Regions from separate parts of the Marinomonas mediterranea MMB-1 genome, predicted to be linked through region 1. Evidence: predicted binding sites of a transcription regulator. Region 1 holds the regulator's gene; the other holds the start of a gene.
The links. Region 1 encodes sigma-54, which starts transcription at its own class of promoters, with help from an activator protein. Its sites were predicted from a motif close to TGGCACNNNNNTTGCTNT; they were not measured.
Positions count from the first base shown of each region.

Region 1 (7,639 bases):
CCATTCGCTCATTCGTAGACCTTGAAACTGCTCAATTTAAAGGAAACGTATCTGGACATTATGAACAAGCTACTCAAAATCAATAAGGTCACCTTGTTTCTAACAGTAAGCGCTTGTTTAAGTGCTAGCTCAAACTACGCTTTAGAAAGCGACACTAGCCAACCTCTTGAAATCCAAGCGGATGAAGCATTTTACGATCAGAAAGCGGGCGAAGCCACCTACAAAGGCGACGTTCTAATAAAACAAGGCACGATCGAAATAAAAGCAGACTTTCTAAAGGTGTTTACCGACCCAGCCACCAACACTTTTAGCTCTTTACAGGCCACTGGCACACCAGCGAGATTCACGCAGCAATTAGACGAGGCCGGAAACAGAGTAACAAGTCGCGGAGATCAGATCGACTACATTACAGATGGACGCTTAGAAATTAATGGCAAAGGCTATTTAAAGCGAGGGTTAGATGAAATAGATGCGGATTTCATCCTCTATATGATGAAAAATGAAACCTTTACCGCAGAAAACAGAGGCAATGGACGAGTAAAAATGACTTTGCAACCAGCTCAAGAGAAGAGTGAATAATGGCAATATTGGAAGCCAAACATCTCGCTAAGGCGTACAAAAAACGAAAAGTTGTGCTCGATGTGTCACTGTCCGTCGAATCTGGACAAGCAGTTGGCCTGTTAGGTCCAAACGGCGCGGGCAAAACGACCTGTTTCTATATGATTGTTGGCATGGTAGCAAATGATGCTGGAGGAATATTCATCGATGGCCTGGATGTAACTAAGGATGCGATGCACGCGCGCGCGCAAAAAGGCATTGGCTATCTCCCTCAAGAAGCATCTATCTTTAGAAAAATGTCTGTTGAAGACAACATTGCAGCCATTATAGAAACTAGAAAAACACTGACTAAACAAGAACGAAGCGACTTACTAGAAAAATTGCTTGAAGAATTTCATGTTACTCATATTAGAAAGAATTTAGGCATGGCTCTCTCGGGTGGAGAGCGACGAAGGGTAGAAATCGCACGCGCACTGGCAATGAACCCTAAATTCATTTTACTTGATGAACCTTTTGCTGGTGTCGACCCTATATCGGTCGGCGACATTAAGCAAATCATAAAACACCTCACAGACAGCGGCATTGGTGTTTTAATTACCGACCACAATGTTAGAGAAACGCTAGACATTTGCGACAAGGCTTACATTGTAGGAAATGGACACATCATCGCCTCAGGAAATGCAGATGACGTTATTAACAATGAACAAGTAAAAAAAGTCTACCTAGGCGACGACTTCAAGCTTTAAGCTCTTATTTTTCAAATAAAAAGGGAGTAATATGCATAACGCGTTCCATAAAAGAAGAGTTGCTCCATGAAGCAGTCATTACAGCTAAAAATCGGTCAGCAGTTAACTATGACTCCACAGTTGCAGCAAGCGATACGCTTACTTCAACTCTCAACTATTGACCTGCAACAGGAAATACACGATTTTCTGGAATCTAACCCACTTCTTGAACTAGATGAAGACGAGAGTGCAGCTGCAGCGTCATCAGAATCCAGCAATCAAACCGAAAAAAAAGCAGAGAGCGACACTAACTCAGAAGAAGCAAGAGTAGAGTCTGAATGGACGGAAAGTATCCCTGAAGAACTCTCTATCGACAGTAGTTGGGACGACACGTATCAAAATACAGCAGCGGCCTCTGACGCACCTTTATTTGATGGTGATTTCGACTTAGACAGTAGAAATTCTGAATCCGAAAATATACAAGACCATCTAATATGGCAACTAAACCTTACTCATATTTCTGATAGAGACATTGAAATTGCATATGCTTTAATTGAATGCGTTCAACCCGATGGCTACCTATCGATCAGCGTGCAAGAAGTCTTTGAATCCCTTGCCTCTGAACTTGAAGACTTAGAGCTCGATGAAGTTGTCGCTGTCCAACATCGCGTCCAACGATTTGACCCCGTTGGCGTTGCGTCGCAAGACCTAAGAGAATGTCTATTAGTCCAACTGGAAGGCTTTCACAATCACCAATTGTTTAAACCCGCCCATAACGTTATCGATAACTATTTACCACTTCTCGGGAATCGCGACTTTGCCCAGCTATGTAGGAAAACACGCTTAAAGGAAGAGGCGCTTAAAGACGTTATCGCGCTTATACAACAACTAAACCCAAAACCCGGCTCGACAATTGACACCTCAGACACTGACTATGTTATTCCTGATGTTTCAGTAAAAAAGAAAAATGGTATTTGGCAAGTTGAACTAAACAATGATGCGCTACCACCAGTAAAGATCAACGAAACCTATTCAGCAATGGCAAACAAGTCAGCGTCTTCGGAAGACGTAAACTACATAAAGACCTCGCTACAGGAAGCCAAGTGGTTTATAAAAAGCCTTCAAAGTAGAAATGAAACCCTACTAAAGGTCGCCAGCTGTATCGTAAATAGGCAGATCGAATTCTTCGAGTATGGCGAAGAGGCAATGAAACCGATGGTACTCCATAACGTGGCAGAAGAAGTCGGAATGCATGAATCAACAATATCTCGTGTCACAACTCAAAAATACATGCATACTCCTAAAGGTATCTTTGAGCTCAAATATTTCTTTTCGAGTCATGTTAATACAAGCTCTGGCGGAGAATGCTCCTCAACGGCTATTCGTGCCATGATTAAAAAGCTTATTGCAGAAGAACCGGCTAAAAAGCCTCTTAGTGACAATAAGCTAGCTACGATACTTGCCGAGCAAGGAATACAAGTTGCGAGACGTACCGTCGCAAAATATCGCGAGGCGATGAACATCCCTCCTTCCAATGAACGAAAGCGCCTTATTTAAGGTAGGTCATATCAACAATGTCTTTAGAAAAATTAGTCAATAGTGAGCTGGTTTTTGCTAATCAACCAATTGCCAGCAAAAAAAGAGTTCTGGAATTTTTAGCCGAGGCTATTGGGGCGAGGCTGCATTGTGAGTCAGAAGCAGTCTACGATGCGCTTTTAGCAAGAGAGAAGCTCGGCAGTACTGGCGTCGGAGCCGGAATAGCAATTCCGCACTGTAGATTTGAACAAGCAAATCATGCTGCCCTTGTTGTTATGTCTCTAGAAAAACCCATTGATTACGACTCAATAGACAGACAACCCGTTGATTTAATATTTGCACTGATAGCCCCTCCTAACGAATGCGAGGGACATCTTAAGACGTTATCTCAAATTGCAGAAATGGCACAATCTCCAGATAAATTAAAGAGACTACGTGATACTACAACAAACGAAGAATTGATAACCTCATTTCTACAACAAGTATAAGGGCGACTGCCATGCAGGAAAAGACCGTCACTATTGTAAACAAACTAGGCTTACATGCTCGGGCAGCCAGTAAACTGGTTGAAACAACGACTCGCTTTTCGTGCGATATTACCATCGAAAAAGATGGTCGAAACGTAGACGGAAAAAGCATCATGGCTATGATGATGCTGGCGGCTAGTAAAGGAACAGATTTAAAAATAAAGGCGAACGGCGATGATGAAATAGACGCTATGGACGCAATCGTCGAGGTCATTGCTAATCGATTCGGCGAAGCGGAGTAAGCCCACTACATGACTGAGCAAACCACTCAAGAACACCTCCAGACAGTAAATGAATCACTTGAGTCTGGAACAACGATGCAAATCCGGTATTTGCTCAATGGTGCTCTACCCGCTCAGGATGTAGCAAGACTTCTAGAATCTTCTCCACCAAAAGAACGTAAGCTGCTTTGGGACCTAATCGACGATAAGAACGAAGGTGAGGTTCTTCAATATTTAAGTGAAGACATCAGTGCTCAGTTCATGAAAACAATGGATACGGAACGACTTGTTGCCGTATCTGAACAGTTTGAGCACGACGATTTAACCAATATTCTTCAACATTTACCTGAGACTCTTGTAAAAGAAGTTCTCGCGTCAATGACAGCGCAAAATCGCGCCCGTGTAGAAACCCTGCTGAGTTATTCTGAAGACTCCGCAGGCGGACTCATGAACACGGACACCATTACGATCCGACCCAATATAACGGTCGATATCGTTTTTCGTTTTTTACGACGACACCAAGAACTGCCTGACATGACTGATAATCTATTAATCGTCAGTCGATCGGACAAATTTCTAGGCACCTTACCTCTCACAAAACTATTAGTCGCAGACACCTCTTCTACTGTTCGCGAAATAATGGAAACGGAAACGACCACAATCACTTCGGACATGCCTGCCAGCGAAGTAGCTCAGCTTTTCGAAAAATTAGACTTGGTCTCAGCGCCAGTGATTGATCCAGAGACAAAAAAACTATTGGGACGAATTACAATCGATGATGTCGTTGATGTCATTCGAGACGAAGCTGAGCACTCTATGCTATCGATGGCAGGTTTAGAGGATGACGAAGACACGTTCGCTCCCATTTTAAAAACAACTCGGCGACGCGCTGTATGGCTCGGAGTCAATTTAGTCACCGCTTTCATTGCTTCTTACGTTATAGGACTGTTTCAGGACACGTTAGATCAAATCGTAGCGCTCGCCATTCTAATGCCAATAGTAGCCAGCATGGGCGGAATCGCTGGTTCACAGGTTTTGACTTTGGTTATTCGAGGAATCGCCCTAAATCAAATCGGTGCAACCAATACAGGGTGGCTACTCAATCGAGAGATTGTGGTCGGAGCCCTCAACGGGATATTATGGGCAACCGTTATCGCAGCAATGACAGCTCTTTGGTTTGACAATCTCCAGATAGCCTATATCATTGCCGCAGCAATCATTATCAATCTATTATTTGCCGCCATCACGGGAACCATGCTCCCCGTCATTCTAAAGAAACTAGGCGTTGACCCAGCACTTGCGGGAAGCGTAATTCTTACAACAGTGACCGATGTCGTCGGCTTCTTATCATTCTTAGGTTTAGCAACTTTATTTTTAGTGTAAATACAATGACAGAATTTGAACAATACGACGAGTTTGACGACGAAAACTATAAGAGCAAAACTCAGATCAAGCGAGAAATGGAAGCGCTTCAGGACCTCGGTAAGCAACTGGTCGCTCTGAGCAAATCACAAAGAGCAAAAGTCCCCATGTCCGAAACCATGCGAGACGCACTGGATGAGGCAGACCGAATCAAACAGAGAGAAGCGCAACGCCGCCATCTTCAATATATTGGTAAAGTGATGCGCAGCGAGGATCATGAAGCGATTCAACATCGAGTTGATCTTTTTGATACCACCTCAGCACTGCATAACAAGCTATTTCATCAACTTGAAGCAACACGAGATCAATTGATTAATGCAGATAGTAGTCAAGAAGTATTCAAAAAATACATTGAAGAAAACCCTGATGTCGACATCCAGCAATTTCGTCAACTTATAAGACAATCTCAAAAAGAAGCGGAACAAGGCAACAAAACAACCAGTAAGAAAAAGCTTTTCAAACTATTACGCGAGATACAAGAGAAGAAGCTCAATCTATAGATTACTAGCCACTAGATTTAAATACACCTAGAATCAGCACAAAACGCATTTCAAGGTGTATTTAATCTATTTTACCTGCACTTTCAGACCACTACATCAAACACTACACAAAAGAAACACGCTAAATACGCCTATGAAGCAAACATGGCATTTTTTCTCTAACTACCTTCAAAACATCTAAATCAAGCACCTCTAACAGCTCACCAGGCTCTTCTCCTAGCTCACTAACAACCTCACCCCAAGGATCAATCAATTGCGAATGACCATAGGTTTGACGTGTTTCAGTATGCCAGCCACATTGATTTAAACCTAAAATATAGCACTGATTTTCAATTGCCCTAGCACGCAATAACGCTTGCCAATGCGCCTTACCCGTCTGATAAGTGAATGCAGCCGGAACAACAATCAACTCAGCACCTTTTTGAGCCAATTCACGAAAAAGCTCAGGAAACCTCAGGTCATAACATATAGATAAGCCCACCTGCACTCCAGCAATATTCACAACGACCGAAGTTAAATCGCCAGGCTCTATATAATCAGACTCTCGATATTGACCCGCTTTATCCGATACTGCGGCATCGAACAGATGTATTTTGTCATACCGCGCACACTGCACCCCAGTGTCATCAAATAAAATACTCGATTGACGAACCCTGCCTCTTGGCATTTGGGAGCCGTCATATCTCGTAGCCTTGGGATGAGAGCCAATTAAAATAGGCAAACTATATTGCTTCGCTAAACCAGAGATGCTGCTCAACAACCCTAATTCGAGCTCTTCATCAGCAACCACTTTAAGCTTCCGACCAGAGAACAACAGAACATTTTCAGGTAACACGACAAGATCCGCACCTTGCTGCGCAACTTTTGCTACTGCTGCTTTAACATACTCTAAATTGGAGGCTATATTTGCAGTGCTGGTCATTTGAATTCCGGCAATACGCATCACTTATACCTCGATCAATTTGGTTTGAATTTGACAGGTTCAACATTGGGATCAGAAAATGGCCCCACGATCGAATACTGAACACTTGTTACTTTAGATATCTGCTTACCTATAAGCTTATCCGTAATAAAAAGCAGCCCAGCTATTTGAGGTGTCGCAAGTAAAAAACCAGCGATGGGCAATGTGCTTGAAATTGGAAGTGTAATAGTCAATCTCTCATCTAACGTTTCATCAATTAAATTAGCACTGCCATTTAGCTCAATTTCAGCGGTTGGCGCGCTCACTGTAACTGGCTCCGTGGTTTTTAACTGCCCATTATTTAAGGTCAACAACCCTTTGAAAGAGTCGAAAGGTAAACCTGGAGCATAGAGATCTGAAAAATCAAACGTCAAGCGCCTAGCCAACGTATCAATATTAAATATCCCCAACACCCTCAAAAAGGGCGGAAGCTGATCAACTTGATTAAAGTTACCATCTTCAACGTCAAACTTTATACGCCCAGATAACGTCTCTCTGTCGAAGTCAAACGGTGTCCCTTGCCACGCCAAAGCAATATCAAATTGATAGTCATCAGACTTAATAAAAGGAACATCCGAGAACTTCCTCGTTATTTCCTCAGCCTTATTACCCGTTAACTTTAAAGACAGCTCTACACTACTCTCTTCGCCAGTTTCCTGCCAATACAAGCTACCGTCAACGCTACCATTATCAAGTTGGGTGACTATAGGGCTTACTTTTACACGCCCACCGCCAAGTCGATTGATCTGTAAATTCCAATCACCTAACGGCTGCTGATTTAGATAAAACTCATCTAAGATAAGCGTCACATTTGGAACTTGGCGAGCGCTAAGGAAAGCACCTTGCTCGGCGCTCGTGTCAGATGATTTATCTGACGTATTCCAACTCAAAAAGCCAAAATGAAAAACAGGACCATGTTGGTTTGAAGACCAACGCAACTCCATTTCATCAGAGTTCACAAAGACAGTATCGGCGGCGGAGGCAGTACGATGATCGATCTTAACATTGTTCAATATATTAAGTTCATTCACAATAACCTGATCGAGCACCACATCAAGCCCTTTCAACCATGTTGGCTTCGTTAACTGAATAGGTGTATCAACATTGGAATCAGTACCAGAGCCTGGCATTATATCGGACATGGCATCACTCCATTCAGGCACACTGATACTGTGGAGCCGCCCTTGTA
Region 1 covers NC_015276.1:1,963,812-1,971,450, reverse strand. The annotation lists gene lptC (LPS export ABC transporter periplasmic protein LptC) at 1-86, shown strand, start outside; gene lptA (lipopolysaccharide transport periplasmic protein LptA) at 61-579, shown strand; gene lptB (LPS export ABC transporter ATP-binding protein) at 579-1,304, shown strand; gene MARME_RS08955 (RNA polymerase factor sigma-54) at 1,371-2,840, shown strand; gene MARME_RS08950 (PTS sugar transporter subunit IIA) at 2,858-3,307, shown strand; gene MARME_RS08945 (HPr family phosphocarrier protein) at 3,319-3,588, shown strand; gene mgtE (magnesium transporter) at 3,598-4,950, shown strand; gene yjgA (ribosome biogenesis factor YjgA) at 4,956-5,489, shown strand; gene MARME_RS08930 (carbon-nitrogen hydrolase family protein) at 5,611-6,432, opposite strand; gene MARME_RS08925 (YhdP family phospholipid transporter) at 6,447-7,639, opposite strand, start outside.

Region 2 (7,639 bases), 1.5 Mb from region 1:
AATCTGTTATCAAAAATAGCGATCGATAAGCAGCCTAATAATGTACAAGTGAACTCGGCCTCTAAAAGTACGGCCATAGAAAAGCGCCACTTAAGCGCCAAAGAGCACCCAAGCTTAAAAGAACAATACAAGGTACCGAAAAGCCTTCGTCAGCTGGTTCCAACCGCGTACGATCGCCTAAAATGGATGAAGCTTTCGCCAGCGGTGCAAATTGCCACGTTAAGCAATGAAAAAGACGGCACTCAGGTCGCTCTGACGCGCATAAAAGCAGGTGCGTTTATTCCATCGCATACCCACACAGGCGACGAATACACCTTGGTGCTTGAAGGCGCGTTTTCTGATGAATCAGGCGTCTACAAGAAAGGGGATTTCATATCTCGCGACGCGCGCCACAAACACAAGCCGGTCGTAACGAAAGATGCGGAATGCATTTGTTTAACGATTACCGAAGCGCCGATTGAATTCACAGGTTGGATAACACGACTGTTGAATCCTCTTGTGCGCAAGTATCACCCAAGCGCGTCCTAACCACGGCACTGAGTCAGTCATCTGTACTGAATCTATGCGCCTGTAAATCAGCTCTCCCTTGTGTCTGTCTAAGAACGAACACAAGGGAGTTTTTTTATTGTATGACAGTGGTGCTCCAAGCCCTTCCGACACACCTCACCTGCAATCTTCAAACATAGCCACTCTATAACACTGTCTTATTTTTGACATCTTAGTGTCATCCAGTTGTCACCCGTTCGTCTTAATCCTGTCACGGCTAATTCTTAATCTGGTTGGAATATGAACAAGATTACGTTTGGAGCCAGCCGTGATTCAGGTTGAACAACTTATTGCCAATAAGTCACCTCAATTTCTAGAAAGAAGTCATCTTATTACTCGTCCGACCATCAGTGTATTAAGAAAATTATTCCATGAAGATGAGGTAAACGCGTTTCTAGAAGAAAATGAAAACTCTGTTGGATTCGAGTTTATTGATCGCGTACTTGACCATTTCAACTTTGGCTATCAGGTGTCACAGGTCGACCGCCGTAATATTCCCGCTGTTGGACGTACCGTTATTGTTGCAAACCACCCTCTTGGCGCACTCGATGGCTTGGCTTTGCTACGACTCATTGGTGAAATACGCCAAGACGTAAAGATCGTAGCAAACGATTTATTGATGGGATTCGACGCCCTCAAAGGGTTAGTTTTACCCGTCGATAACATCGGTGGTAAAACAGGACGCAAGCAAGTTAAAGCCATTATGAACTGTTTGCACAACGAAGAAGCCGTGATTATTTTCCCAGCTGGGGAGGTTTCTAGACTGTCTCCCAGCGGCGTAAAAGACAAAGGTTGGAGCAGTAGTTACCTAAAGATCGCTCAAAAAACAAATAGCCCGTTATTGCCCGTTCACATCGGTGGACGTAATTCGATGATGTTTTACACCAGCTCAATTCTATATCGTCCTCTGTCAACACTTCAGCTTGCAAATGAGATGTTTCGCCAGCGCAATCGCCGTATTCCAATGCAAGTTGGGCAAACCATACCGATTCAAGAATTGGCGCAACTGCCGTTGAGCGACAAAGAGAAAAACAAGCTCGTTAAACGTCACCTTTACCGCATCGCAAAAGGGAAAAAACCGCTTCTTAAAACTGAAAAAACGGTTTCTCACCCACAAAATCGTCAACACCTAAAAAATGAGCTAAAAAACGCAGAACATTTGGGAGCGACAAAGGACAATAAACAAATATACCTCGTCGACTTCGAACAAAACTCCGTTGTTATGCAGGAAATAGGTCGTCTGAGAGAAATCGCTTTTCGTAAGGTCGGCGAAGGAACGGGGGAACACAAAGACCTCGATAAGTACGATCATTACTATCGTCATCTCGTTTTATGGGATGAAGAAGAACTGGAAATCGTTGGCGCTTACCGTATTGGGGAGGTATCCAAGTACCTTCAAGAAGGGGCCGACCAAGGTATCTACAGCTCTGAGTTATTCCGCTATAGCTGCGACATGGAACCTTACTTTGCGAAAGGTATTGAGCTTGGACGAAGCTTCGTACAACCGAAATATTGGGGAAAACGCAGCCTAGATTATCTTTGGTATGGTATTGGCGCTTATTTGAATCGCCACCCAGACATTCAATACATGTTCGGCCCAGTGAGCCTAAGCAACAGCTACCCACAAATGGCGAAGGACATGCTTGTTCACTTTTATCAAAAGTACTACGCCGACAAAGAGTTCTTAGCCGCGTCGTTTACACCATATAGAATTACGGCGGAACACAGACCGCTGTTGGATAATATCTTCTCAGGTGAAGACTACGATGAAGACTTTAGAACCCTGAAAGAGCAATTAGGCCATTTGGGAGCCAGCGTCCCTACTTTGTTTAAACAATACAGCGAACTGTGTGAGCCTGGCGGCGTGCGCTTCTTAGACTTTGGTGTCGACGCCGATTTTGGTTATTGCGTGGACGGGTTAGTACTGGTAGATCTAAAAAAAGTGAAAGAAGCCAAAAGAAAACGCTATCTAGGCGAGTAACATGACAAGGAAGGTTCTCGCACCTTCCTTGTGCTGAAACAGAGTAATTTGCACAAAAAGCAATCAGTTGAACCATTATGTTTTGTAAAATTCAGCGATTCGTGATCGTAAAAGCCGAATATGGTCTACACTCAAAGCGTCAGTTTATTGGCGTGAGACTTGCTACATGAATTATAGATCGATGGCAGTAATGGCAATGTGACATAACTAGACAGGGTATTCATGGCCTATCTAGATGTGCTGTTCATCTCATTAGTTGAAAATGGAGTTGGAAATGATTGAGAAAACCTATCTTAAAACCAAACCTCAGTGCAAAGTGAAATTTGCGCTTCCTGCTGAAAAACTGAATGGTGCCAAAAAGGTCGCTCTCGTGGGTGATTTTAACGGCTGGGATGACAAGGCAACACCAATGCGTAAGCAAAAAACAGGTGTCTTTGCCTCTACACTAAATCTAGATGTGGATGCCGACTACCAATTTCGTTATCTAGTCGATGGTGAGATTTGGATGAACGATGAATCTGCAGACGGTTACGCTCAAAGCCCTGTTAGTCATGATGCTAACTGCGTGATCTCGGTTTAATACCCGCTATATAAGACAACTTAATAATACGCATTCTGTACTCTGAGAGCGATTTCTCGCTCTCAGAGTACCTTTCTATTGTGTTATTTAGTTCGCATGATGGCCGTGCTTTTTCTCGCCTTCTTGCTTTTCGCAAGTTTGCGACGCTTTGCTTAGCGCATTCTTTTTACGGGCTTTCACTCGTGACAGATAAATGAGCTTTGCAATTAGCATTAAGCCTAATATAAGTAAAATTGCGACTCTTAAGTCCATACTAGCCTCCATCTTATACGCTTATTGAGACTCTTTTAGTTTAGACTCAGACATTCAATATATCTGTTCAATTTACAATCAACTCAAGAATACTTGACGTAGGTTACATAACACTCCTGTTATATCGTTTAAGCATTTGACACTCTGTATCACATTAGAATCTCCCCTAAAACCTGCCTAAAAACGCCATAATAAGACATTAAGTTCGAAGAAAAGCTGAAAATGTAACCGAATTTAGGTACAATTCTTTTTTATTAAACGGTCATTTAATAAAAATCACGCAATTCAAGAAATCGAGGTAAGTCATGACACATAAGCAGCAATACATTCACGGACGCTACGTTGAGTCGAGCACTGGCGAGCATTTCGAAACGATTAACCCCGCAACGGGTGACGTCATCGCCACCGTAGAACAAGCAGGCGAAAAAGAGCTTCAGGCTGCAATTGACTCTGCAAAAGAAGGTCAAAAAGTTTGGGCAGCCATGACAGGCGTAGAACGTGGCCGTATTCTTAAACGTGCTGCCGACTTACTTCGCGAGAAAAATGACGAACTTGCACTTCTTGAAGTATTAGACACAGGTAAACCAATTCAAGAAGCCAGCATCGTTGATATTGAAACAGGTGCTGACGTAATCGAATATTACGCAGGCCTAACCGACAAAGTTCAAGGCGACTATCAAGATCTCGGCGCAGGTAACTTCTATTATACTCGCCGCGAACCGCTTGGTATCTGTGCCGGTATTGGCGCATGGAACTACCCTATTCAAATTGCAATGTGGAAATCTGGCCCAGCACTGGCTGCGGGCAACGCAATGATTTTCAAACCGTCTGAAGAAACCCCTCTTACTGCCCTAAAATTAGCAGAAATATACACAGAAGCTGGGTTACCTGATGGCGTATTCAACGTTGTACAAGGTGATGCACGTGTTGGTCAAATGATCACCGGACACCCTGAAATAGACAAAGTGTCTTTTACGGGTGAAGTCGGAACAGGTAAAAAAGTGATGGCCGCGTCTGCGTCTTCTTTAAAAGACGTAACCATGGAATTGGGTGGCAAATCCCCAATGATCGTCTTCCCAGATATGCCTGTTGATCAAGCTGTTTCGGGTGCTATGGTGGCTAACTTCTACACACAAGGCGAAGTATGTACTCATGGTACACGCGTATTTGTTCACGAAGACATGATCGAAGCGTTCAAAGCGGAACTAAAAACTCGTACAGAAGCGATGATTATCGGCGATCCTACTGACGAAAATACGCAAGTAGGTGCACTGATTTCAAAAGATCACATGAAGAAAGTACTTGGCTATGTTGATGCAGCAAAAGAAGCTGGCGCGACGCTTTTATGTGGCGGTTACCAAGTCACTGAAAACGGTTTAGACAAAGGCGCATTTGTCGCACCGACTGTCTTCGTTGATTGTACTGACGACATGCCACAAGTACGCGAAGAAATCTTTGGTCCTGTTATGTCTGTTCTGACATTTAAAGACGAAGAAGAAGTGGTTCGCCGAGCTAACGATACGAAATTTGGCTTGGCAGCAGGCATCTTTACCAAAGACATCTCGCGTGCTCACCGTGTGATAAATCAACTACAAGCCGGTATTTGCTGGATCAATACATGGGGTGCATCACCAGCTGAAATGCCAGTAGGTGGATACAAAGAGTCTGGAATTGGCCGCGAAAATGGCATCGATACACTGTACCACTACACTCAAACTAAGAGTGTCTACGTTGATCTAAACGACGTACCGAACCCTTACTAGAACAGAGGTCGTAATGATGAACGAAACATTTGACTACATCATCGTTGGGGCGGGGTCTGCGGGCTGTGTACTGGCAGACCGACTGACTGAAAGCGGTGAAAACAAAGTACTCTTGCTCGAACGCGGCGGGTCAGACAAAAGCATTTTCATTCAGATGCCGACGGCGCTGTCATACCCGATGAATACTGAAAAGTACGCATGGCAGTTCCATACGGATAAAGAAGAAGGCCTAGATGGCCGCGAAATGCACTGCCCACGAGGAAAAGTACTGGGCGGTTCTTCGTCCATTAACGGTATGGTCTACGTTCGCGGTCACGCGTGTGACTTTGACGAATGGGAAGAACACGGTGCCAAAGGCTGGAATTACCAAAACGTTCTGCCTTACTTTAAAAAAGCTGAGAGCTGGACTGGCGGCGCAGACGAATACCGTGGTGGTGATGGGCCACTTAGCACCAATAACGGTAACGACATGACGCTAAACCCACTTTATAAAGCCTTTATTGATGCAGGTAAAGACGCAGGGTACGGCGAAACGGAAGACTACAATGGTTACCGTCAAGAAGGCTTTGGTCCAATGCACATGACGGTCAAAGACGGCGTTCGTGCTTCGACCTCAAATGCCTACTTGCGTCGTGCTATGAAACGCCCAAACCTAACGCTTAAAACTGGTGTTTTAAGTCGTAAGGTGATCTTCAATGGTAAAAAAGCGGTCGGCATCGAATACGATATAAACGGCAAAGTGACAAGTGCTTCGGCCTCTAAAGAAGTCATCTTGTCGGCAGGCTCGGTTGGTTCTCCGCAATTATTGCAATTGTCAGGAGTCGGGCCAAAAGCCGTACTAGACAAGGCTAATGTCCCCTTAGTACAGGACCTACCGGGCGTAGGTGAAAACCTGCAAGACCACCTAGAAGTCTACTTCCAATATCGTTGTAATGAGCCAGTCACGCTAAACGGTAAGCTTGATCTCATCAGCAAAGGGTTAATCGGTACACGTTGGATTCTCTTTAAAGACGGGCTCGGTGCGACTAACCACTTTGAATCCTGTGGTTTCATTCGATCTCGTGCTGGCTTGAAATGGCCGAATATACAGTATCATTTCTTACCTGCGGCGATGCGTTACGATGGACAAGCCGCGTTTGATGGTCATGGCTTCCAAGTCCACGTCGGTCCTAATAAGCCTGAAAGTCGAGGCAAGCTCTGGATTGAATCAAGCGACCCAGCCGCGAATCCACGTATTAAGTTCAACTACATTAGTACTGAGCAGGACAAACAGGACTGGCGCGACACCATTCGACTGTCACGTGAGATTCTTCAACAACCTGCACTAGATAAGTTCCGAGAGGACGAAATCCAGCCAGGTATGGACGTGCAAAGCGATGAAGAAATCGATCGTTGGGTAAAAGACAACGTAGAGAGTGCTTATCATCCTTCGTGTACATGCAAGATGGGATCAGATAACGACCCAATGGCCGTACTGGATGAAAACCTAGCCGTACGTGGTCTTCAGAACTTGCGAGTCGTCGATTCGTCAATCTTCCCGACCATTACTAATGGTAACCTGAACGCCCCTACTATCATGGTCGCAGAACGTGCCGCAGACATCATCTTAGGTAAAAACCTATTGCCTGCTGCTGGCGCTCCTGTTTGGATTCACCCAGAATACGAATCTAAACAACGTTAGTATCTCAGACCATAGATACATAAAAAGTCGAGACATCAGAGCCAGTTAGAGCAATCTAGCTGGCTTTTTTATTGTATTCATACTCAAACCCGCACTCTCTTTTTTCTTCTTTGTTAACTTGCTTGCCAATATGTTCAATATTGGACAGCGACATTTGCCTCGAAACACTCGCCTCAAATAAAGAAGCGTTATCCACACGCTGAAGCCACTAGACTTATTCACACCTTCCCTTAGGAAGTGGACTCTACTAAGAGATATAAAATGAAAAGTATATAACACCATAAATAACAAAAAATTAGAAATATAAAACCACAACAGAGTAAAATATAAGTTACAAACACTTCAAATTAGCCAATATAATTCCCATATATTCTGTTTATATTGGAATTTTATTATGAATGTTTGTGTTCTTGGTTCTGGCGTAGTGGGATTGACTTCCGCTTACTATTTAGCCAAAAAAGGGATTCAAGTGACGGTAGTAGACCGTCAAGAAGGACCTGCACTCGAAACCAGCTTCGCCAATGCAGGGCAAATTTCACCGGGGTACTCCGCACCTTGGGCCGCTCCTGGCATCCCGCTGAAAGCTGCAAAATGGCTTTTACAGAAGCACACGCCATTACGCGTCAATTTTGCGCCGTCTGCCGAAAAGTACAAATGGATAGCAAATATGCTAGGCCAATGTACAGAAAAGGCCTACAACGTAAACAAGTCTCGGATGATGACACTAGCAGAATACAGTCGTGATCAGTTCATCGAGCTTCGCAAAAGCATTGGAATTCAATATGACGACAGACAACTCGGCACACTCCAGTTGTTTAGAACCCAACAACAAGTCG
Region 2 covers NC_015276.1:488,737-496,375, reverse strand. The annotation lists gene MARME_RS02370 (ChrR family anti-sigma-E factor) at 1-528, shown strand, start outside; gene MARME_RS02365 (GNAT family N-acyltransferase) at 815-2,527, shown strand; gene MARME_RS02360 (isoamylase early set domain-containing protein) at 2,802-3,107, shown strand; gene MARME_RS22235 (hypothetical protein) at 3,195-3,359, opposite strand; gene betB (betaine-aldehyde dehydrogenase) at 3,665-5,122, shown strand; gene betA (choline dehydrogenase) at 5,136-6,803, shown strand; gene MARME_RS02345 (D-amino acid dehydrogenase) at 7,198-7,639, shown strand, end outside.
Region 2: a site for sigma-54 is predicted at 2,676-2,693, ahead of MARME_RS02360 (isoamylase early set domain-containing protein). Genes of this name have one in related genera too.